DNA from 4 places in the Pseudomonas sp. B22129 genome. Region 3 is predicted to be linked to each of the others. Evidence: riboswitches for the same ligand, from Rfam matches in the RefSeq annotation. Region 3 holds a riboswitch; each other region holds the start of a gene.
What was found. Region 3 has a riboswitch for cobalamin ahead of AB4P94_RS24595 (CbtB domain-containing protein). Riboswitches for the same ligand answer to the same signal wherever they lie in the genome.
Positions count from the first base shown of each region.

Region 1: it holds a riboswitch for cobalamin, as region 3 does, so the genes downstream of both, AB4P94_RS16720 (ABC transporter substrate-binding protein) here and AB4P94_RS24595 (CbtB domain-containing protein) in region 3, are expected to answer to the same signal.
Region 2: it holds a riboswitch for cobalamin, as region 3 does, so the genes downstream of both, cobW (cobalamin biosynthesis protein CobW) here and AB4P94_RS24595 (CbtB domain-containing protein) in region 3, are expected to answer to the same signal.
Region 4: it holds a riboswitch for cobalamin, as region 3 does, so the genes downstream of both, cobO (cob(I)yrinic acid a,c-diamide adenosyltransferase) here and AB4P94_RS24595 (CbtB domain-containing protein) in region 3, are expected to answer to the same signal.

Region 1 is NZ_CP162592.1:3,615,422-3,620,751, forward strand. Features, by position in the region: gene AB4P94_RS16715 (FecCD family ABC transporter permease) at 1-818, opposite strand, end outside; gene AB4P94_RS16720 (ABC transporter substrate-binding protein) at 815-1,825, opposite strand; cobalamin riboswitch at 1,940-2,134, opposite strand; gene AB4P94_RS16725 (hypothetical protein) at 2,218-2,847, shown strand; gene AB4P94_RS16730 (aldehyde dehydrogenase family protein) at 2,909-4,291, opposite strand; gene AB4P94_RS16735 (LysR family transcriptional regulator) at 4,396-5,268, shown strand; gene AB4P94_RS16740 (hypothetical protein) at 5,308-5,330, opposite strand, start outside.
Region 2 is NZ_CP162592.1:5,216,344-5,221,673, forward strand. Features, by position in the region: gene cobN (cobaltochelatase subunit CobN) at 1-2,068, opposite strand, end outside; gene cobW (cobalamin biosynthesis protein CobW) at 2,072-3,133, opposite strand; cobalamin riboswitch at 3,226-3,426, opposite strand; cobalamin riboswitch at 3,534-3,743, shown strand; gene AB4P94_RS23910 (CbtB-domain containing protein) at 3,838-4,026, shown strand; gene AB4P94_RS23915 (CbtA family protein) at 4,038-4,742, shown strand; gene AB4P94_RS23920 (cobalamin biosynthesis protein) at 4,739-5,131, shown strand; gene cobM (precorrin-4 C(11)-methyltransferase) at 5,201-5,330, shown strand, end outside.
Region 3 is NZ_CP162592.1:5,406,640-5,411,969, reverse strand. Features, by position in the region: gene AB4P94_RS24610 (LysR family transcriptional regulator) at 656-1,522, opposite strand; gene AB4P94_RS24605 (DUF4865 family protein) at 1,616-2,155, shown strand; gene AB4P94_RS24600 (CbtA family protein) at 2,160-2,888, opposite strand; gene AB4P94_RS24595 (CbtB domain-containing protein) at 2,908-3,120, opposite strand; cobalamin riboswitch at 3,152-3,282, opposite strand; gene AB4P94_RS24590 (histidine phosphatase family protein) at 3,318-3,872, shown strand; gene cobF (precorrin-6A synthase (deacetylating)) at 3,918-4,673, shown strand; gene AB4P94_RS24580 (alpha/beta hydrolase) at 4,685-5,330, shown strand, end outside.
Region 4 is NZ_CP162592.1:3,252,822-3,258,151, forward strand. Features, by position in the region: gene AB4P94_RS14960 (C40 family peptidase) at 15-644, shown strand; gene AB4P94_RS14965 (C40 family peptidase) at 789-1,331, shown strand; gene AB4P94_RS14970 (PQQ-dependent sugar dehydrogenase) at 1,467-2,780, opposite strand; cobalamin riboswitch at 2,880-3,129, shown strand; gene cobO (cob(I)yrinic acid a,c-diamide adenosyltransferase) at 3,210-3,821, shown strand; gene AB4P94_RS14980 (cobyrinate a,c-diamide synthase) at 3,818-5,209, shown strand; gene bluB (5,6-dimethylbenzimidazole synthase) at 5,206-5,330, shown strand, end outside.

The sequences.
Region 1 (5,330 bases), 1.8 Mb from region 3:
AGCAGGCGCGCGGCGTGGGGAATCACCAATCCGACAAAGCCGATAGAGCCAACAATCGACACCATCACCGCCGTCACCAGCGCTGCGCAGCCCACCAATACCAGCTGTACGCGGCGCACCGGGATGCCCAGGGAGGCCGCCGAATCAGTGCCGAAAGTGAACGCATCCAGCGCGCGACGGTGCCACAGGCACACGGCCAAGCCTGCGACCGCCACCGGCACTGCCAGCCACACCGACGGCCAGCGCACGCCGCTGAGGTTGCCCAGCAGCCAGAACATGATGCCGCGCGCCTGTTCGGAACTGGCGGACTTGGTGATGAGGAACGCGGTGAGCGCGTTGAACAGCTGCGAACCGGCGATACCCGCGAGAATGATTTGCCCGGTGCCGCTGGCAGAACCGCTGGCCCGCGCCAGCAGAATAACCAAAGCAAATGCAGCCATCGCGCCCACAAACGCGCCCGCCGACAACGAAATCAAACCGCCGCCGACGCCGATCAGCGCGACCAGAACAGCGCCGGTGGAAGCCCCGGCGCTGATGCCCAATAAGTACGGATCCGCCAACGGGTTGCGCAACAGCGACTGCAGGATCACCCCGCACGTCGCCAGCCCGGCCCCGCACGCGGCGGCCACCAGGGCGCGCGTCAGACGGTAGTTCCACACCACGCCTTCGTCGATGGGGTCGAGTACATAGCCGGCAGCCCAGAGTTTGTTGGCCAGCACTTGCAGCACCACCTGTGGCGAGATGGCGGTTTCGCCAATGGCCACGCCAGCCAGCACGGCCGCCAGCAGCAAGGCGAGGGCGAGCAGGGTGCGCATCATTTGGGCAGGTCGTATCCGTCGATGGCTGCGGCCAGTTGTTCCAGGCCATCGAACATGCGGATGCTGGCCTGCAACGCCAAGGCGTCGAGGATGATGATGCGGTTGTTTTTCACGGCGTCCATATTGCGTGTCACCGGGTCGCTGCGCAGGAAGGCGAGTTTCTTTTCATGGTCGTCGGCGGGGTAGCGGCGCCGGTCCATGCGCGCGATCACCAGGAAGGTCGGGTTGGCCTTGGCAATGGTTTCCCAGCCGACGGCGGGCCACTCCTCATCGGACTGCACCACGTTGGACAGGCCTAGGGTTTCCAGCATGAATTCGGGAATGCCCTTGTGGCCCGCCACATACGGGTCGCTGGCCATTTCGGAGCTGGAGAACCACACCAGCGCGCTGGCGTGCTTGAGGCCTTTGCCTTGTGCAGTGGCAACCGACTTGGCCAGGCGCGCCTTGAGCTCGTCGTTCAGCTGTTGGCCGCGGTCTTGTACGTCGAAAATTTCGGCGAGCTGGCTGATGCTTTTATAGATCGTCTCGATATGGAACGGCTCAAGACGGGTGCCATCGGCGCCCACCAGGTTGTCCTTGCCTTCGCAGTCGGAGGGCAGCAGGTAGGTGGGGATTTTCAGTTCGTGAAACTGCTCGCGGGTGCCAACCACACCTTGGGGGCCGACCACCCATTCCAGTTCGGCGGCCACCAGTTGCGGGCGTTTGGCGATCACGGCTTCGAAGCTCGGCTCGTTGTCGGCCAGGCGCTCGATCTTGTCGTTCTGCGCCTTGAACTGTGGCAACACGCTGTTGAACCACAACGAGGTGCCGACCACTTTATCGGCCACGCCCAGGGCGTAGAGCATTTCAGTGGCGGCCTGGCCGATGGTCACGCTGCGCGCCGGTGCCTGCTGGAAGGTGATCGTGCTGCCGCAGTTCTGCACGGTCAGCGGGTAATGGGTGGGTGCAGCCTGGGCCAGGGCGCAGAAGCCAACACCTGCGAGCAGGACGGTAACGCGTGGCAGCATGGGGCAATCTCCGTGAGAACCGTAGGTGAAGCGGGAGAGGTACGGTTCGGAAACACACCCTCAGAGGCTGCGGGTAAGGCAGGCGAGGACGTCCTTCCCGGACACCCCGCCGGTCAGTGATAACGCTGGGCCGGCAGGTCTCCTGACTGATGCGTCGTCGCCACGCTCCGGCCTTCCCGAGCGCAGCTCAGTGGCGTTTTGGAGCAGGCTCAGCACCTACAGTTGCGGGGGCAGTTTCGATTGACGTCGCGCGCGGCGTTTCGAATTCCCTATTAGTCCCGTTTGGGAACCGGCGCGGTATGGTAGTCGATTAGGATCAGTGAGGGGAGTTTCTTAAAGATGGCTCAGTGATATCATCTGCCGCGTTCATGCCCCTTGCTCATGGAGAGCCTATGCACTTTCGCCGTGTTGTCGCGTTGACTCATTTGTCTGCCGTATTGCTGCTTTCGGGCTGTGCCCAATCGGTTGCGCCGCCTGCGGCGGTTGCCCCTGTACAGCTTGAAGCCCTGGGCCAGCCACTGCCCTCAAGCCCTGCGCGCGCGGGGTGGATCGACCAGATTATCAAGCAGGATCCGGTAGTGGTTTCATCGCTCAAACCGGTGTTGAAACCGGCGGTGGATAACGATGAGCGCATCGCCCGGCTGCGTAAACAGGATGGCGGCGTGTTGCCGGAGGGCTACTGGGCGCTCTACAAACAAAATCTGGAAGCCATGCAGTACGACTTGAATCACCAGCACGATGCAGCGCGCGAGCAATACACGCAGGTTTACCGGGATGAATTGGGCCGTTTGAGTGATTCGACGCTGCAGGCCATGGCCACCACACCGCAGGCGGTGGATGCCGGTACCCGGCGCCAGCTGAGTGCGCGGATGAGCGACCGCATGGTGAACTACATGACCACCAGCGAGCAGGCATTCAAAGGCGCCACGGATGCGCACCTTAACCGCATGGCCTTGATGGACCGACAGTACAACGTGTGTGCGCGCAAGCCCGATTGCTGGGATGCGCCCGTCAAAAAGTGAAGTGCCCGTTTGACCCCGTGGCGAGAGAGCAGGCTCCCTCGCCACGGGAGCAGGTTTGACGTTATTTGCGATCCAGCCACACCGTCTGCGCATTGCAGAATTCCCGCACGCCGAAGTGCGACAATTCCCGCCCAAAGCCACTCTTCTTCACACCACCGAATGCCACCCGAGGGTCCGACACGCTGAACGCGTTGACGAAGATCCCGCCGGTTTCCAGTTGGTTTGCAATATCACGCGCCTTCGCAGAATCCGTGGTGAAGATGCTCGCGGTCAGGCCGAACTCGCTGTCGTTGGCCAAGGCCACAGCATGGTCGGCGTCACGGGCGGTGATGATCGACGCCACCGGGCCGAACAGTTCCTGTTTGAACGAGGTCATCTGGTCGGTCACGCCGGCCAGCACGGTCGGCTCGTAATAGTTGCCCGCGCCTGGCACTTTGTTGCCGCCCAGTAGCAAGATCGCGCCTTCTTCCAGGGTGGCCTGGACCTGGCCGTGCAGTTCGTCACGCAAGTCGAAGCGTGCCATCGGGCCGACGTAGGTGCTTGTCGACGTCGGGTCGCCCATCACCAGCGCGCGGCTGGCTTCGAGGAATTTAGCGGTGAAGGCTTCGGCCACGCCGGCTTCGATGATCAAGCGCTTGGCGGCGGCGCAGACTTGGCCACTGTTCTGGAAACGGCCGATCAGCGCGGCCTGCACGGCGGCGTCGAGGTCGGCGTCGTTGAGCACAATGAACGGATCGGAGCCGCCCAGTTCCAGCACGCATTTTTTCAGCGCGGCGCCGGCCTGAGAGCCGATGGCGATGCCGGCGCGCACGCTGCCGGTCAGGGTCACGGCGGCGATGCGTGGGTCGGCGATGGCTTTGGACACGCCGTCAGTGGTCACGTTGATCACTTCAAACACGCCTTCGGCAAAGCCTGCTTTGTGGAACGCTTGCTGGATCAGGTAGGCGCTGCCCATTACGTTCGGTGCGTGTTTGAGCACGTAGGTATTGCCGGCGAGCAGGGTTGGCACGGCGCCGCGCAGCACTTGCCACACCGGGAAGTTCCACGGCATGACGGCGAGGATCGGGCCCAGCGGGCGGTATTCGATGTGGGCGGTGCCGTTGTCCACCAGGGTCGGTTCCGGGGCGAGCATGGCTGGGCCGTGAGTGGCGTACCACTCGCTCAGTTGCGCACATTTTTCGATTTCGGCGCGGGCCTGGGCGATGGGTTTGCCCATTTCCAGGGTGATCATTTGCGCCATGTCTTCGGCTTGTTCACGCAGGGCGGCGGCCAGGGCCATCAGCAGTTCTGCGCGTTGGCTCACCGGTTGGCGGCGCCAGGTACGGAAGGCAGCGGTGGCGCGGTTGAGGGCGGCCTCCAGTTGCGAATCGGTTTCGTACGGGTAGCTGCCGACGGTTTCGCCATTAGCCGGGTTGATCGAGAGAGCGTGGGTAGTCGCGTTCATGGCACCGTCCTGCGCAGTGATTTAAGTTGCGTTCAGCGTACGGGGCTATCTCTTTTCTGGAAACTGAATAATATTAAGCAATACGTTCACGATTGGAGAATGATTTGGACTTGGTGCAGCTGGAAATTTTCAAGGCCGTTGCCGAGCAAGGCAGCATCAGCGCCGCCGCGCAGTTGATTCATCGGGTGCCGTCGAACCTGACCACCCGTATCAAACAATTGGAGCAGGACCTGGGCGTGGAATTGTTTATCCGCGAGAAAAGCCGCCTGCGGCTGTCACCGGCGGGGTGGAATTTCCTCGGCTATGCGCGGCGCATTCTTGATTTGGTGCAGGAAGCCCGCGCGACGGTGGCGGGGGAGGAGCCTCAGGGTGCCTTCGCTCTGGGCTCGTTGGAAAGCACGGCGGCGGTACGCATTCCGTCGCTGCTGGCGGCGTATAACCAGAAGCACGCCAAGGTCGAGCTGGACCTGAGCACCGGGCCGTCGGGCACGATGATCGAGGGCGTGCTGTCCGGGCGGCTGGCGGCGGCGTTTGTCGATGGGCCGGTGCTGCATGCCACGCTGGAAGGGGTGGCGGTGTTTGAGGAGGAAATGGTGGTGATCGCGCCGCTGCATCACGCGCCGATCACCCGGGGGCAGGACGTGAACGGGGAAAGCATCTATACCTTTCGTTCCAACTGCTCGTACCGCCATCACTTGGAGCGCTGGTTTTCACAAGATGGCGCGGTGCCGGGCAAGATTTTCGAGATTGAGTCCTACCACGGCATGCTTGCCTGCGTCAGCGCCGGCGCCGGGCTGGCGCTGATGCCACGCAGCATGCTGGAGAGCATGCCGGGGTATGCGGCGGTGAGTGTGTGGCCACTGACGGACAACTTCCGCATTCTGCATACCTGGCTGATCTGGCGGCGGGGCACGGTGTCGCAGAGTCTCAACAGCTTCGTAAAGCTGCTGGAGGAGCGCAATCTGGTCGCAACCTGAATCCAATGTGGGAGCCAGCTCCCACATTTTTGATCTTCATCAGCCGCCGAACTGGAAGGTGC
Region 2 (5,330 bases), 190 kb from region 3:
GAATCTGCGATTCCTTCAGGTCACACAAATAGGTGTCCAGACGCGGCAGCCAGATCGCGGCGTCGGCCTCGCTGTCCATCTCAAGCTCTTGATCGATGCGGGTTTCGCGCACCAGTTTAAGAATGTCTTTTTGCAGCTCAAGGGCACGTCTTGGGTCGAGCAATTGCGCTTCGTAATATTCGTCCGCCAACAGCTCCAGGTTACGCAGCGGGCCGTAGGTTTCTGCGCGGGTCAGCGGCGGCATCAAATGATCGATGATCACCGCCTGGGTACGGCGCTTGGCCTGCGCGCCCTCGCCCGGGTCATTGACGATAAACGGGTAAATGTTCGGCAGCGGCCCGAGCAGCGCGTCCGGCCAGCAGTTTTGCGACAGACCGACGCCCTTGCCCGGCAGCCATTCCAGGTTGCCATGCTTGCCGACGTGGATCACACCGTGGGCGCCGTAGGTGTGGCGCAGCCAGAAATAGAACGCCAGATAGCCATGGGGCGGCACCAGGTCGGGGTCGTGATACACCGCGCTGGCGTCCACCTGATAACCCCGCGCCGGCTGGATGCCGACAAAGGTCAGGCCCAGGCGCAAGCCGGCGACCATCATGCGGCCATCGCGGTACATCGGGTCGCTCTGCGGTGTGCCCCAACGCGCCAGCACGGCCTGACGGTTGGGTTCGGGCAAGCGATTGAACATCGCCTCGTAGTCGTCCAGGGCCAGGCTTTGGTGGCACGGGCGCTGGTCGAGGCTGTCCAGGTCATTGGTCACGCCACCGAGCAAATCGTGGATCAGCGCAGTACCGCTGGCCGGCAATTCACTCGGCACCGGATAACCTTCGGCCTGCAGGGCACGCAGGATATTCAGCGCCGCCGCCGGCGTATCCAGGCCCACGCCGTTGCCGATACGGCCGTCACGGGTCGGGTAATTGGCGAGGATGAGCGCAATTCGCTTGTCGGCATTCGGCACCCGTGCCAACTCGACCCAACGCCGCGCCAGTTCGGCGACAAAATCCATGCGCTCGGGCGCGGCGCGGTAGCAGACCACGTCTGACTGGCTGCGCTCGCTGCGCCAGGCCAAGTCCTTGAAACTGATCGGGCGGCTGATGATGCGCCCGTCCAGCTCCGGCAGCGCGATATGCATGGCGAGGTCGCGCGGGCCAAGGCCTTGTTCGCTGGCCTGCCAGCCGGGCTCGTTGTCTTGGGCACAAATCGCCTGGATCACCGCAATATTGCGACGAAACGGCCGCAGGTGCGGCGCTTCAGGGCTCGATTGGGCGAAGCCGGTGGTATTCAGAATCACCGCGGCCTGCACGTCATCCAGCCAATCCTCGACCACCGCCAGGCAACCGGGCTCCTTCAAACTGGCCACCGCAATCGGCAGCGGGTTAAGGCCTGCTGCCTGCAAGCGCTGGCAGAACACGTCGATAAAACCCGTATTGGCCGCCTGCAAATGCGACCGGTAGAACAGCACCGCCGCGACAGGAAGCCCCGGGGTCCAGTCCGCCTGCCAATCATTCAGGCGAGCATTGCCGTTGTGCGGGTGATAAATCGCCGTGCGCGGCAGGGTTTGCGGCTCAGCCCAGGCGTAATCGCGGCCTAAAAAACCGCTGGCCAGGCAGCGATAGAACGCCAGGGCATTGCCCATCCCGCCCTGACGCAAGAAATGCCACAGACGGTCGCGCACCTCCACGCCCACGGTGCTCAGGCTGCTGAGTTCCGGGTCCGGGCGATCATCCCCCGGCACCAGAATCAACTGCACGCCGCGTTCCGCCAACTCCACCAAACGCTCGATGCCGTAACGCCAATAACCAATGCCGCCATGCAGCGAAATCAGAATGACCTTGGCGTGGCGCAACACCTCATCGACATACAGGTCGACCGAGGCATGGTTCTGCACCTGCATCGGGTTGGCCAAACGAAAGCTGGGGTAGTCGTCGGGCAACTGCCGGGCGGCTTCGGCCAGCAGTGCCAGGCTGGAATCACCGCTGCACAGGATCACCAACTCGGCAGGGGTTTGGCCAAGGTCGGCAATATTATCGTCCGAGACGAAACCACCGGGCTGAGTCCTGAGCAGGTGCATGGGTTAAACGCTGAGGGCAGCGCGCAGTTGCGCTTCGAGGCCTGCTGCGTCCAGCGCCTGGCCGATCAGCACCAGGCGCGTGATGCGCGCTTCGTCAGCGCCCCAGGCACGGTCGAAGTGCTTGTCGAAACGCGTGCCCACGCCCTGGATCAGCAAGCGCATCGGCTTGTTCGGGATCGCCGCGAAGCCTTTGACCCGCAGGATGCCGTGCTGCACCACCAACTGAGTCAGGGCGTCGAGCAACAGGGCTTCATCCGCTTGCGGCAAGTCGATGGAAATCGAATCAAAAGCATCGTGATCGTGATCATCCTCACCCTCGTGGTGATGATCGTGATGGCTATGGCGGCCGTCGATGTGTTCTTCGGAACCGGCGCCCAGGCCGATCAGCACGTCCAGCGGCAGGCGACCGCTGCTGGCTTCGATGACTTTCACCGCTGGCGGCAGCTCTTCGGCGACTTCCAGGCGCACGCGGGCCAGGTCTTCGGGGCTGATCAGATCGGATTTATTGAGGATGACCAGGTCGGCGCTGGCCAGTTGGTCGGCAAACAGCTCGTGCAGCGGCGATTCATGGTCCAGGTTCGGGTCGAGTTTGCGCTGGGCGTCAACCTGGTCCGGGAATGCGGCAAAGGTGCCGGCAGCCACAGCGGGGCTGTCGACCACGGTGATCACCGCATCGACCGTGCAGGCGCTGCGGATTTCCGGCCACTGAAAGGCTTGTACCAACGGTTTTGGCAGGGCCAGGCCCGAGGTTTCGATCAGGATATGGTCGAGGTCACCGCGACGGGCCACCAGTTCGCGCATCACCGGGAAGAACTCTTCCTGCACGGTGCAGCACAGGCAGCCGTTGGCCAACTCGTACACGCGGCCATTGGCTTCTTCTTCGGTGCAGCCGATGGAGCACTGCTTGAGGATTTCGCCATCAATGCCCAACTCGCCGAACTCGTTGACGATCACCGCAATGCGACGGCCCTGGGCGTTGTCGAGCATATGGCGCAGCAAGGTGGTTTTGCCCGAACCGAGAAAGCCGGTAACGATGGTGACGGGGAGTTTGGCCAGTGTTTTCATCGGATGCCCTTTGGGGCGGGCATACGGGACGACAAGCCCTGCAGCGGTGCGCAGAGGCTGATTTCGTCACCGGATCACCCCGCCCGGTTGAAGTGGAAAATCGGTTGCGAGGCAGGTCTCCTGGCTTGGGGCTTGCAGGTCTTGCGACCGGCGCTGATTGCGCCTTCCCGCCGATTTGGCAGTGGCGTGGCAGTCAGATGAACCCTTTACAGTTGCGGGGGCAGCCGCGGCTTGGACCGCGTTCCCTTCTTAGCTTCGGCCTGGGCCGAAGAACCTCGAGGGCACAAGGCTACGCAGTGCTTGGGGGATGGTCAATGATGGGGTTGGTGTGTATATCCGTTATCTGGGTAACGGATATGTACCCAGATCCGAATTGACTCCCCTCCCACCCCCATGCTCTCCTACACACCTTGTTTCGGGTGCCCTGCAAAGGGTGAAACGGGAAACCGGTGCGTTATAGCGATATGACCAGTCCGGTGCTGCCCCCGCAACGGTAAGCGAGCGAAGTATCACAGCCACTGTGCGAATGCATGGGAAGGCGATGCTTTCAGGACTCTTTCCAAGAGCCCCCTCGCAAGCCCGGAGACCGGCCCGAAAAATCAGATAACAAACCCGCGGTGGGCGGGCGCTGTTCGAACCCTGCGTGCCCGGCTCGCGGGGTTTTCATGCGCCTGCGCCACCCTGAAACCCCGAAGGGACGCGCCATGTCGATCATCAGCAGCACCTCGCACACCGCCAGCAGCACCGCCACCCTGAGCCAACGCCTGACCGCCGCCATCGGTGCGTCGATCCTCGGCGCGTGCCTGGTGTATTTCGCCGGTTTCTCGCACATCGAAGCGGTGCACAACGCCGCCCACGATACCCGCCACAGCGCCGCGTTCCCGTGCCACTGAGACCTGCCGACATGATCAAGCGTATCGCCCAAACCGCAGGGTTCACCGGCCTGTTGGCCGCCCTGCTGCTGACCCTGCTGCAGAGCTTCTGGGTTGCCCCGCTGATTTTGCAGGCGGAAACCTTTGAAAACGCCTCGCCCGCTGTCGAAGTCGCTCATGAACACGCCGAAGGTGCGGCTGCGCACACTCACGATGCCGAAGCCTGGGAGCCGGAAGATGGCTGGCAGCGCGTGCTGTCCACCACCGGCGGTAATTTGGTGGTGGCCGTGGGGTTTGCGCTGATGTTGGCCGGCCTCTACACGCTGCGCGCGCCGACCCGCACCGCTCAGGGCTTGCTGTGGGGCCTGGCCGGTTACGCAACGTTCGTACTCGCGCCAACCCTGGGCCTGCCGCCGGAGTTGCCGGGCACCGCCGCCGCTGACTTGGCGCAACGTCAGATCTGGTGGATCGGCACCGCCGCATCGACTGCAGCCGGCATCGCGCTGCTGGTATTCGGTCGCAACTGGCTGCTGAAAATGTTGGGCGTGGCGATTCTGGTCGTGCCCCATGTGATCGGCGCGCCGCAGCCGGACGTGCATTCGATGCTGGCGCCGGAGGCTCTGGAAGCGCAGTTCAAAATCGCCTCGCAACTGACCAACGTGGCGTTCTGGCTGGCCCTGGGCCTGATCAGCGCCTGGCTGTTTCGCCGTAACCGCGATGGCCAATACTCGGCATGATCTTGGTCGTCGGCCTGGGTTGCCAACAGGGCTGTGACGTTCACACCCTGCTGGCGCTGTTTGACGCCGCCCTCGCCGAGGGCGGCGTCAAATGTAAAGACATCACCGCCCTGGCCAGTATTGATCGCAAAAAGGATGAGCCGGGGCTACTTGCCCTGGCCCAACGGCTGAACCTGCCCTTTGAATGTTTCAGCGCCGAGCAACTCGCTCCCTACGAAGCTCGCCTGAGCCATAAATCCGACGTAGCTTTCGCCCACACCGGCTGCTACGGCATCGCCGAAAGCGCTGCACTGGCCCTGGCCGAACACCTCTGCAACGGCCCTTCCCGCCTGCTGATCACCCGCAAAAAAACCGCCCAGGCCACCTTTGCATTGGCGTGCGCCGGCTAAACCCCGATAATCAGCGCGCTCGATCATGAGCCACTTTCATGCTCGCCCGTTTTTTCGACAGGAATTCCCATGACCGTCTACTTCATCGGCGCCGGCCCCGGCGACCCGGAATTGATCACCGTCAAAGGCCAGCGGCTGATCCGTAGTTGCCCGGTGATCATCTATGCCGGCTCGCTGGTACCGGCAGCGGTATTGGAAG
Region 3 (5,330 bases):
GAGTAACGGCTAACCCGGCGTCCTGCCGGGTTGCCCACGGATTCAAGCCTGCGTGCGGCCAGCTTGGTTTAACGGGGCGCCCAAGATCAAAAGCAAGAGCACGGCGGCCTGAGTGGTTGAAGCAAACGCGCTGTTTTTGCCAGGGTAGATTGCGTTCCTTCAGACAAATGAAGATCCAAACTGTGGGAGCGGGCTTGCTCGCGAATGCGGTGTATCAGTCAATTAATCTGTCAACTGACAGACCGTATTCGCGAGCAAGCCCGCTCCCACAATTTTAATCGCGTCCGGCTCTGCTTTTCTGTGGGAGCTGGCCTGCCTGCGATGCAGACAACTCGGTCCAACAGGCACACCTGGTTGATGCCATCGCAGCATAGGTATCTACACAACTTTAACTCTACGCATAAACCCGAGCAGATAGGGCTGTTGTGGTGAGCGGGCTTGTCCCGCGTTGGGCTGCGTAGCAGCCCCAAATTCCTGTCGGATTACGGGTACACCGAGCCTAGGCGAGGTGCCGAGTGTTGGGGCAAGAGCCCTTTGGTTACTTTGGGCTGGGCCGGCATTCCGGCTCCTTTCCAAAGTGACCCGCTGTAAGAGCGGAACCAATCTCAGCCATCACCGAAAAAACGGATATGTACACCCCCCCCCAAAAAAACCACTACCGCTGCAACACCCCGCGAAACGTAGCACTCAACGCCCGCAACGTTTCCCGCGAACGCGCATCGCTGATCCGGCTATACAGCACCACCTCACTGACCGGCAAAACCGGCAATCCGAATTGTTCGCCGACCTCCACAGCCCCCGCCGGCGCTACCCGATGGGCGAGGGCGGCCACCCCCAACCCCGCGCTGACCGCTGCGCCCACGGCCATCACGCCGCCACCGACAAACACCTCGGTCCAATCCACGTTCGCCTCATCCAGCGCCCGCGTTGCCAAATGCCGCACCCCACAAGGCGCCGCCATGGTCGCCATACGCAGTGGAGTGCCCGGGCTGTGCTGCCAGGTCGGTGCGGCAAACCAGCCGAAGCGCTCCACCGCCAGTACGTCACCGTCCTGGCGGTCGCCCTCGTTGCGCACGATCACCGCGTCCAGTTCGTTGCGATCAAAGGCGGCGACCAGGTCGCGCGAGGAAGCGATGCGCACTTCAAGAATCACCATTGGGTCATACGCCGCCAATCGGCTGAGCCACAACGGCAAGTCCGGCCCCGCCACGTGGTCGCTGATGCCGATCACCAAGCGCCTCGGTGCTTGAGTGCCCATGTCACCCAAGGCGCGTTCATGGGCATTGAGCAACGCGCGAGCGGCGACGATGAACTGCTCGCCCCGGGGCGACAGCCTTACATGGCGCGGGGTGCGCTCCAGCAGGCGATAACCGAGGCGTTCTTCAAGGCGTTTGAGCTTGAGGCTGATGGCGGCCTGCGAGGTGTCGAGGGCTTCGGCCGCGCGGGTGAAACTGGTGAAGTCAGCCACCAGCACGAAGGCCTGTACGGTGTCGATATCCAGGGGTTTGAGTGCATCAGTCATTTCAACTCCTTATTGCACTTATATCGGATGATATCTTGTTGAAATCATCGGCCCTGCGCAAGCTGCAATCTCATCTTGCACGGGAGTTTCGCCATGTTTGCCAAACAGTATTCACACCGCCTGCCTGCCGATTACGACATGGGCGTGATTCGCCGCCGCGCAGCACAGTTGGGGCCGTTGTGGGATCACGCTGAAGGGTTGCTGTTCAAGGCGTTTATCGGCCAGGAGCGTGGGGGCAACCTGTACTCGTCGGTGTACCTGTGGGCCGACCCGTTGCAGGCCGCTGATTTTTTGCTGGGGGCACGCTTTCAGAAGGTGCTCGACAGCTTTGGCCGCCCGCACATCGAGAGCTGGCTGCCGCTGGACGTGCAACGGGGCCCGGCGCAGAACGCGTTGAGTTTGTATCGGGAAGAATGGCCGCTGGAGCCGGGTGCGGATCGGGCTGCGATCCTGGCCGAGGAGAAAGTGCGCAACCAACAGCTGGCGGATAGCAGCGACACGTTCGCGGTATTCCTGGCGCTGGATGTGCAGGCCTGGCGCTTGATACGGATCACCTTGTCGGCAGCGGCGCTGGACGCAGCACATCCCGGGACGGGCTATCAGGTGTGGTACCTGGCCCGTCCGGGGATCTAACGCATTACGAGTTGAACCTTGCCTGTGGCTGGCTCAATTTGCGTTCGGCCACAGCACCGAATACCAGGCCCAGGGTGGTCCACAGCACCAGTTGGATACCCAGGGACGCCACGCGGAATTTCCACAGCAATACGGCGGAGAATTGCTCGGGCACTTCGTTGATCACCGGGAACAGGCTGCCGGCCACCGACACGATCACGAGGTACAGCACCACGCCAAGGATGGCGCCGGCCCAGAGGCCACGGCGGGCGATCAGCTTGCGTGCGGCGTTGATCGCGATCACGGCGGCGGCCACCGATACCAGCAGCATCAGGAAAAACAGTTTGGTGCGCTGTGCGATGGTCTCGGGGTCACCCACCGACGGCGGGTTGGCCGGGTATTTAAGGCCTGGGACCACGATGAGGGTGACGAAGGCCGCCAATGCCAGCAGCGCCGCCAGGCCGCGCGGGCCGACCTTGCCGATGCGGCCCAGGGAGTAGGCGAACACCAGGGCGAAGATGCCGCCCAGGGATACGCTGTACACCACCACGCCGGTGAACAGGCCAAAGGTGCTTTGCACCTCGCGGCTCACCAGTTCTTCTTCCGGCGCATCGCCGTGCATCTGTGCCATCTGGTCTTCAAAGGCGATGGCCTTGTCGATCTGCGGCTCACCAAAGGTCTTGGCGAAGCCAAACGCCAACACGCCGGCGAGCAAGCCCACCAGCATCCCGCGTACGAGTAAATGCCCTGTCATGTCATGTCTCTCTTATCAATTAATGGCAGGGGAAACCCAGCAGGTGGCGGCCGTCGTGCACAAACTCGTGCACATACATGCCTTTGAACACGGCCGTGGCGCCTTGCTCGGCGCCGACGAAGTAGATCGCCAGCAGCAACAGCAGGCCGCCGAAGATCGCCCAGGGCAGGATTTCGCCCAGGGGGATGGTCGGCACATAGACATCAGGGTTTGTTGCAGCGGTGTTAGCCATGAAAACCTCCAGGGATGACGCGTCCCGAAATGGATAGCGAGAGGGCTGAAACAGGGTCTGGCTTACGGCTGTGAGGCCGAATACAGTGGCGCGACCGCGCCGGGTTTGAACCGGCTTCCTGTTTCATGTTCGTTGTAACATGTTGAAACAACTTGGCGAGTCTACGCTGACTGCGCGCCGAAACAGAGTGAATTGTGATGCTGGCCACCCGCTTGACCCTGATTTGCCATGCCCTCACGCCCCTTCAAAAACAGGGGCGGTTTCCTGATGACGAATCCGTCTTGATGGACTGGCAGGGCGCGGCCTTGTCCCTGGCGGGTCGCTACAAGAAGAACCGGCGCCTGATGTGCGCGCCCGAAGCCAGAACCCGGCAGACGGCAGGCTTGTTCGGTGATGACGCAGACATTGATGGGGCGCTGCGAGATGGCGATTTCGGTGGCTGGAAAGGTCAGGCCATCCGTGAGCTGGAAAGCGATTCACTGATGGCCTGGATGACCGACAGCGCCAGTGCGCCCCATGGTGGCGAATCGGTGGATCAGCTCTGTGTTCGTGTCGGGCAATGGATGAAGGCGCTGGAAACCCAGCCTGGCCATGTGGTCGCCGTCACCCATCCCTTCGTGATCCGCGCCGCCATGCTGTACGTCATGCAGTTTCCTGTCTCGATGTTCTACCGGATCGACGTCGAGCCGCTGTCTGCCACCGAACTGCGTTTCAACAACCTGTGGCGCCTGCGCCTGGAAACTCACGCCTGAGCGCGCGAACATGGCAAAATCCACGCCCCGCAATGAGAGCAACCCATGAAACGCATCCTGATCATCGGCATTGGCGCCGGTAACCCTGACTACATCACGATGCAGGCCGTGAAGGCGCTGAACCGCACCGACGTGTTTTTCCTGATGGACAAGGGCCAGAGTAAAGACAAGCTGATCGACCTGCGCCGCGAGATCTGCGAGACCTACATCAGCGAGCCCGGCTACCGCTTCGTCGAGGCTGACTGCCCCGAGCGCGTGCGCGGTGACATTGATTACACCACCGCCGTGCAGGATCTGAACCGCGACAAGCAGCAGACCTTCGAGCGCATGATCAACGAGGAAATGATCGACGGCGAAGTAGGCGCTTTCCTGGCCTGGGGCGACCCGGCGTTGTACGACAGCACGATTCGTATCCTGCAGGCGATTCTTGCCAGCGGCCGCGCTGAGTTTGAGTTCGAAGTGATCCCTGGCATCACCAGTGTGCAGGCCCTGGCCGCGCAGCATAAGGTGCCGCTGAACCGCATCGGCCGTTCCATCGAGATCACCACCGGGCGCCGTCTGGCCGCAGGGCAGGCGAGTGATGCCGACACGCTGGTGGTGATGCTCGACGCCGAAGATTCCTACCGCACCGTGGCCGATCAAGACCTGGACATCTACTGGGGCGCCTACCTGGGCACGCCGGATGAAATCCTGATCAGCGGCAAAGTGGCGCAAGTGGCTGACGAAATCCAACGGGTGCGCAAGGCGGCACGCCTGGAAAATGGCTGGATTATGGACACTTACCTGTTGCGCAAACCTTGAGGTCGCTTTCCATGCTCAAACTGCTTGCCCTGGCGCTGGCGTTGTCAGCCGGTGCCGTCCATGCCGATTCCAGCTTGCACACGGACTTGCCGCTGACGTACCTGGAACAGACCCAGAGTGAGGCGCGTAACCAGCCGCTGGTGATTTTCCTGCACGGCTTTGGCAGTAACGAGGAAGACCTGTTTGGCATCAAGGACGAACTGCCGTCGACCTGGACTTACCTGTCGGCCCGCGCGCCGATGCCGGTGGATTCGAACGGGTATCGCTGGTTCGCCAGGAAGCCCGGCGATGGCGATTACGACGGCGAAACCGCTGACCTGCAACGCAGCGCCAAACTGATCGAAGCCTTCGTGACCCAGGCCACTGCCAAGTACCACACTCAACGCGATCGGGTATTTCTGGTGGGGTTCAGCCAGGGCGCGATCATGGCTTACGAAGTCGGGCTGCGTCAGCCGGAGTCGGTACGCGGGATTGCGGCGTTGAGTGGCAGCGTGTTGCCGGTGCTCAAGGCCGAGCTCAAGCCGGAGGCGGCGCTGGACAAGCTGGCGATCTTTATAGGCCACGGCACGCTGGATCAGGCGCTGCCGTATGTGTCGGCAACCCGGGCGAATGAAGTGTTGACGGGGCTGGGGTTGAAGCCGGAGTTTCATGGGTATG
Region 4 (5,330 bases), 2.2 Mb from region 3:
CCACGGTCGTGCCCATGCTAAATCGCTTCGCACCCCTCGTGCCACTCGCACTCGTAACCCTGTTGTTTGGTTGCGCCTCCCACCCTCAACAGGTGGTCGAGCAGCAAAAAAGCCAACAACAGTCCCAGGCAAAATTCGTTGCATCGCAATCTTCCACTGTTTATCAGGAAGAGATCGCAACTGAAAAAGAACTGGCCGACTTCGCCAGTAACAAGCCTTACCAGCTCCCGGTTCTGGCCGACAGCATCCTTGAACGCGGCATGTCCCTGATCGGTACCCGTTACCGTTTCGGTGGTACCTCTGAAGCCGGTTTTGACTGCAGCGGCTTCATCGGCTACCTGTTTCGTGAAGAAGCCGGCATGAACTTGCCGCGCTCGACCCGCGAAATGATCAACGTGGATGCACCGTTGGTCGCACGCAACAACCTCAAGCCCGGCGATCTGCTTTTCTTTAGTACGGCCGGCCGTGGTCGTGTCAGCCACGCCGGTATCTACTTGGGTGATAACCAGTTTATTCACTCCAGCAGCCGCCGCAGTGGCGGTGTTCGAGTCGATAACCTGGGTGACAGCTACTGGAGCAAAACCTTCATCGAAGCCAAGCGCGCACTCGCCATGGCCCCGACTACGGTTACCGCCAGCAAGTAAAGTTAAAGTGATACTTGAAGTTTGACGTGTAAGCGCTAGAATCCCTGGATATTGTTGGAATCCGTTCGCGCGAGCTTTGCTTGCGCGTTCTGGTTTTCAGCGTTCGGCAGCGAAAGCCGCATCCAGACCAGGATTGTTCTGCACATGTCGACCTCGGCCCGCCTTATTCTTCTCGTTTGCGCCGCGCTTCTCAGCGCCTGCGCAAGCCGTCCACCGCCGCCGGCTCCCGTAGCCGTGAAGCCCAAGCCGGTGTTCAACTATTCCACCCAAAGTTTCTCGCCTGCTGCCGAAGACGTGCTCTTTCGCGCGCTGGGGCTGGTCGGCACGCCTTACCGATGGGGCGGCAACACGCCGGACTCCGGGTTTGATTGCAGCGGCCTGATCGGCTTTGTGTTTCGCGATGCCGCCGGAATTTCCCTGCCACGTACCACCCGTGAGCTGATCGTGATGCGCGCACAGGATGTCAGTGAGCAGAACCTGCAGACAGGTGACTTGCTGTTCTTCGCCACTGGTGGCGGTTCGCAGGTGAGCCACGCCGGGATCTACGTCGGCGAAGGCCGCTTTGTGCATGCGCCGCAAACCGGCGGTACCGTGAAGCTGGACACCTTGTCCAAGGCCTATTGGCAGAATGCCTACCTGAGTGCCAAGCGGGTGTTGCCGGCTGAGCATCTGGCGCGCAATCCATAAGGCTAATGAAGATCCCAATGTGGGAGCGGGCTTGCTCGCGAAGGCGGAGCGTCAGTCAACGGAGGTATCGACTGATCCACCGCTTTCGCGAGCAAGCCCGCTCCCACATTGGTTTTGTGGTGTTCTCGAAACAGGTTACTTAACCGCCGACACCCGCCACACCTTGTTCCCTACATCATCGGCCACCAGCAAGTCCCCCTGCTGATCAATCACCACGCCTACCGGCCGGCCCATGGCTCTCTCGTCCTTGTCGAGGAACCCGGTCAGCACATCCATCGGCTGCCCTTTAGGCTGGCCGCCCTCAAACGGCACGAAGATCACCTTGTAGCCACTGTGCGGTTTGCGGTTCCACGAGCCATGCTGGCCGATAAACGCGCCATGGCTGAACTGCGCCGGGAGTGTGTTGCCCTCGGCGAAGGTCAGGCCCAGCGAGGCGGTGTGCGGGCCCACGGCATAGTCCGGTGCGATCGCCTTGGCGACCAGATCGAGGTTCTGCGGTGAGACGCGCACATCCACATGCTGTCCGTAATAACTGAACGGCCAGCCATAAAACGCACCATCCTTGACCGAGGTAATGTAGTCCGGCACCAGGTCGCTGCCGATCTCGTCGCGCTCATTCACCGCTGTCCACAGTTTGCCGCTTTGCGGCTCCCACGCCATACCGTTGGGGTTGCGCAGGCCTGAAGCAAAAATACGGTGCTGGCCCGTAGCGCGGTCCACTTCCCAAATCGCCGCCCGACCTTCTTCCGCCGCCAAGCCATTTTCGCCAACGTTGCTGTTGGAGCCGACACTCACATACAGCTTGCTACCGTCCTTGCTGGCCACCACATTCTTGGTCCAGTGGTGGTTGATGCTGCCGCCCGGCAGGTCGACGACCGTGGTCCCCGCTGCCTTGATTGCGGTTTCGCCGGGCGTATAGGGGAAGCGCAGCAGCTTGTCCGAGTCGGCCACGTACAGATCATTGCCGACCAGGGTCATGCCGAAGGGCGAGTTCAGGTTTTGCAGGAACACCGTGCGCGTCTCGGCGACGCCATCGTGGTCGGCATCGCGCAGCAGCGTGATGCGGTTCGGGCTCGGCACGCCCGCCCCGGCGCGGCCCATGACTTTCTCCATCACCCAGCCGCGAATGCCCTTGGCGTCATCCGGTTTGGGCGGCGCGTTGGTTTCGGCCACCAGCACATCGCCATTGGGTAGCACATACAGCCAGCGCGGGTGGTCCAGCCCTTCGGCGAATGCGGCCACCTGAGTGCCCGCCGCCGGGGTCGGCTTCGCGCCGTCCGGCCAGCCGATCGCCGGTGCGATATTTACGGTGGGGATCAAGGTTTTGTTCGGTTCCGGCAGCTTGGGCGAAGGCCCGGTGCCGTCGGATACCTGCAGGGTAGAGCTTTCTCCGCAGGCGGCGAGGGTGCCTGCGACCATGATCAGTAAGGCAAGTCTTGTTTTATGCATGGTTTTCTCCTGAATACCTGTAAGGGTAGAGGAGTACGGCCGTGCGATGGTTCAAGTGCAAGGCCAGCTTTAATTGACGCTCCACCCCCAACCCACTAACCTTCGCGGCTTGTTCCAGGTGCTCCGTGGCCCGAGGGTCGACAGAGTGAAACAGGGAAGCCGGTGAGTGAGCGCACTTGTACACAGTGCTGCCGCAATTCCGGCGCTGCCCCCGCAACGGTAAATGAGTGAAAACGGTGCTTTTTGCCACTGTATCGCGCGCGATATGGGAAGGCGCATCGTCGGTCGCCTTCGCGCAGGAGCGCGCCACTCATGAGTCCGGAGACCGGCCTGGGTCATCCAACAGCATCACGGTGGGCGATGCTTGGCTGTCTGTTTTGTCTTTTTCCTGCCCGCCGTTTTTTTGTCCAGCCCCAACGGAGCGCTGCCATGACTGATTCCCCCGACCGCGACGAACGCCACCTGGCGCGCATGCTGCGTAAAAAAGCCGTGATCGACGAGCGCATCGCCAATTCCCCCAACGAGTGCGGATTGCTGCTGGTGCTGACGGGCAACGGCAAAGGCAAGAGCAGCTCGGCGTTTGGCATGCTCGCCCGTGCCATGGGGCACGGCATGCAGTGCGGCGTGGTGCAATTCATCAAGGGGCGCAACAGCACAGGCGAAGAGCTGTTTTTCCGCCGCTTCCCCGAACAGGTACGTTTTCACGTGATGGGCGAAGGCTTCACCTGGGAAACCCAGGACCGCCAGCGCGACATCGCCGCTGCCGAAGCCGCCTGGGCGGTTTCCCGCGAACTGCTGCAAGACCCGGCAATCGGCCTGGTCGTGCTGGATGAATTGAACATCGCCCTCAAGCACGGCTATCTCGACCTCGATCAGGTACTGAGCGACCTGCAAGCCCGCCCGCCGATGCAGCACGTGGTGGTCACCGGCCGTGGCGCCAAGCCCGAGCTGATCGAAATGGGCGACACTGTCACCGAAATGGGCATGCTCAAGCACGCGTTCCAGGCCGGTATCAAGGCACAGAAGGGCGTCGAACTTTGAATCAGCCCCGTCATTGCCCGGCCGTACTGATCGCCGCACCGGCGTCCGGCCAGGGCAAAACCACCGTCACCGCCGCGCTCGCCCGTTTGCACCGCAACCTGGGGCGCAAGGTGCGTGTGTTCAAATGCGGGCCGGATTTTCTCGACCCGATGATCCACGAGCGCGCCAGCGGAGCGCCGGTGTATCAATTGGACATGTGGATGGTGGGCGAGCAGGAAAGTCGTCGCCTGCTGTGGGAAGCGGCGGGCGAGGCGGACCTGATTCTGATCGAAGGCGTGATGGGCCTGTTCGACGGTACCCCGTCCAGCGCAGACCTCGCGCGGCATTTCGGCGTGCCGGTGCTGGGTGTTATTGACGGCACCGCCATGGCTCAGACATTCGGCGCGCTGGCCTTGGGCCTTGCGCGCTATCAGCCGGACCTGCCATTTGCCGGTGTGCTGGCCAACCGCGTCGGCACCCTGCGTCATGCGCAACTGTTGGAAGGCAGCCTCACCGAAGGCCTGCGCTGGTACGGCGCGCTGTCCCGTGAAACCGGCATCGAACTGCCCAGCCGCCATCTCGGCCTGGTGCAAGCCAGTGAACTGAATGACCTCGATGCGCGTCTGGACGCCGCCGCCCAAGCCTTGGGCAGCAGTTGTGAAGCCGCCTTGCCGCCGCCGGTGACGTTTGCCGCGCCAAACGTGATCGAGGCTGAACCCTTGCTCAAAGGCGTGCGCATCGCGGTGGCACGCGACGAAGCCTTCGCCTTCACCTATGGCGCCAGCCTCGACCTTTTAAGGGCGATGGGCGCCGAGTTGCATTTCTTCTCGCCCATCCATGACCGCGAATTGACTGACGCCGACAGCCTGTATTTGCCCGGTGGTTATCCGGAACTGCACCACAAGGCGCTGTCGCACAACACGCCGATGCTTGACGCCATCCGCGCCCACCACGCGGCCGGTAAACCTCTGCTCGCCGAATGTGGCGGCATGCTCTATCTGCTGGATTCGCTCACCGATGTCGACGGCACCCGTGCCGAGCTGGTGGGGTTGCTGCAGGGCGATGCGGTGATGCAGAAAAAACTCGCTGCCCTGGCCCTGCAAAGTGTCGAGCTGCCGGAAGGCGTGCTGCGTGGCCACACCTATCATCATTCCCTGACCAGCACCGAGTGGCAGCCGATTGCCCGTGGCCTGAGCCCCAATGGCGGGCGCGGCGCCGAGGCGGTTTACCGGCAGGGGCGGATGACCGCGTCTTACGTGCACTTTTATTTTCCGTCGAATCCGGCGGCGGTGGCTGCATTGTTCGCGCCAGACCGGGAGGCCGCCATCGCAGGCAAGCCAGCTTCCACACTGGAGGGTGTTTCAACTCGGTCAACTGTGGGAGCGGGCTTGCCCGCGAAGAGGCCATGACTGACAACGCCTTCCCCGAGGCCGACCGCCAGGCCGTCTACCGCGCCATCGCCGAACGCCGCGACATGCGTCATTTCACCGGCGGCACCGTCGCCCCCGAATTGCTGCACCGTTTGCTCAA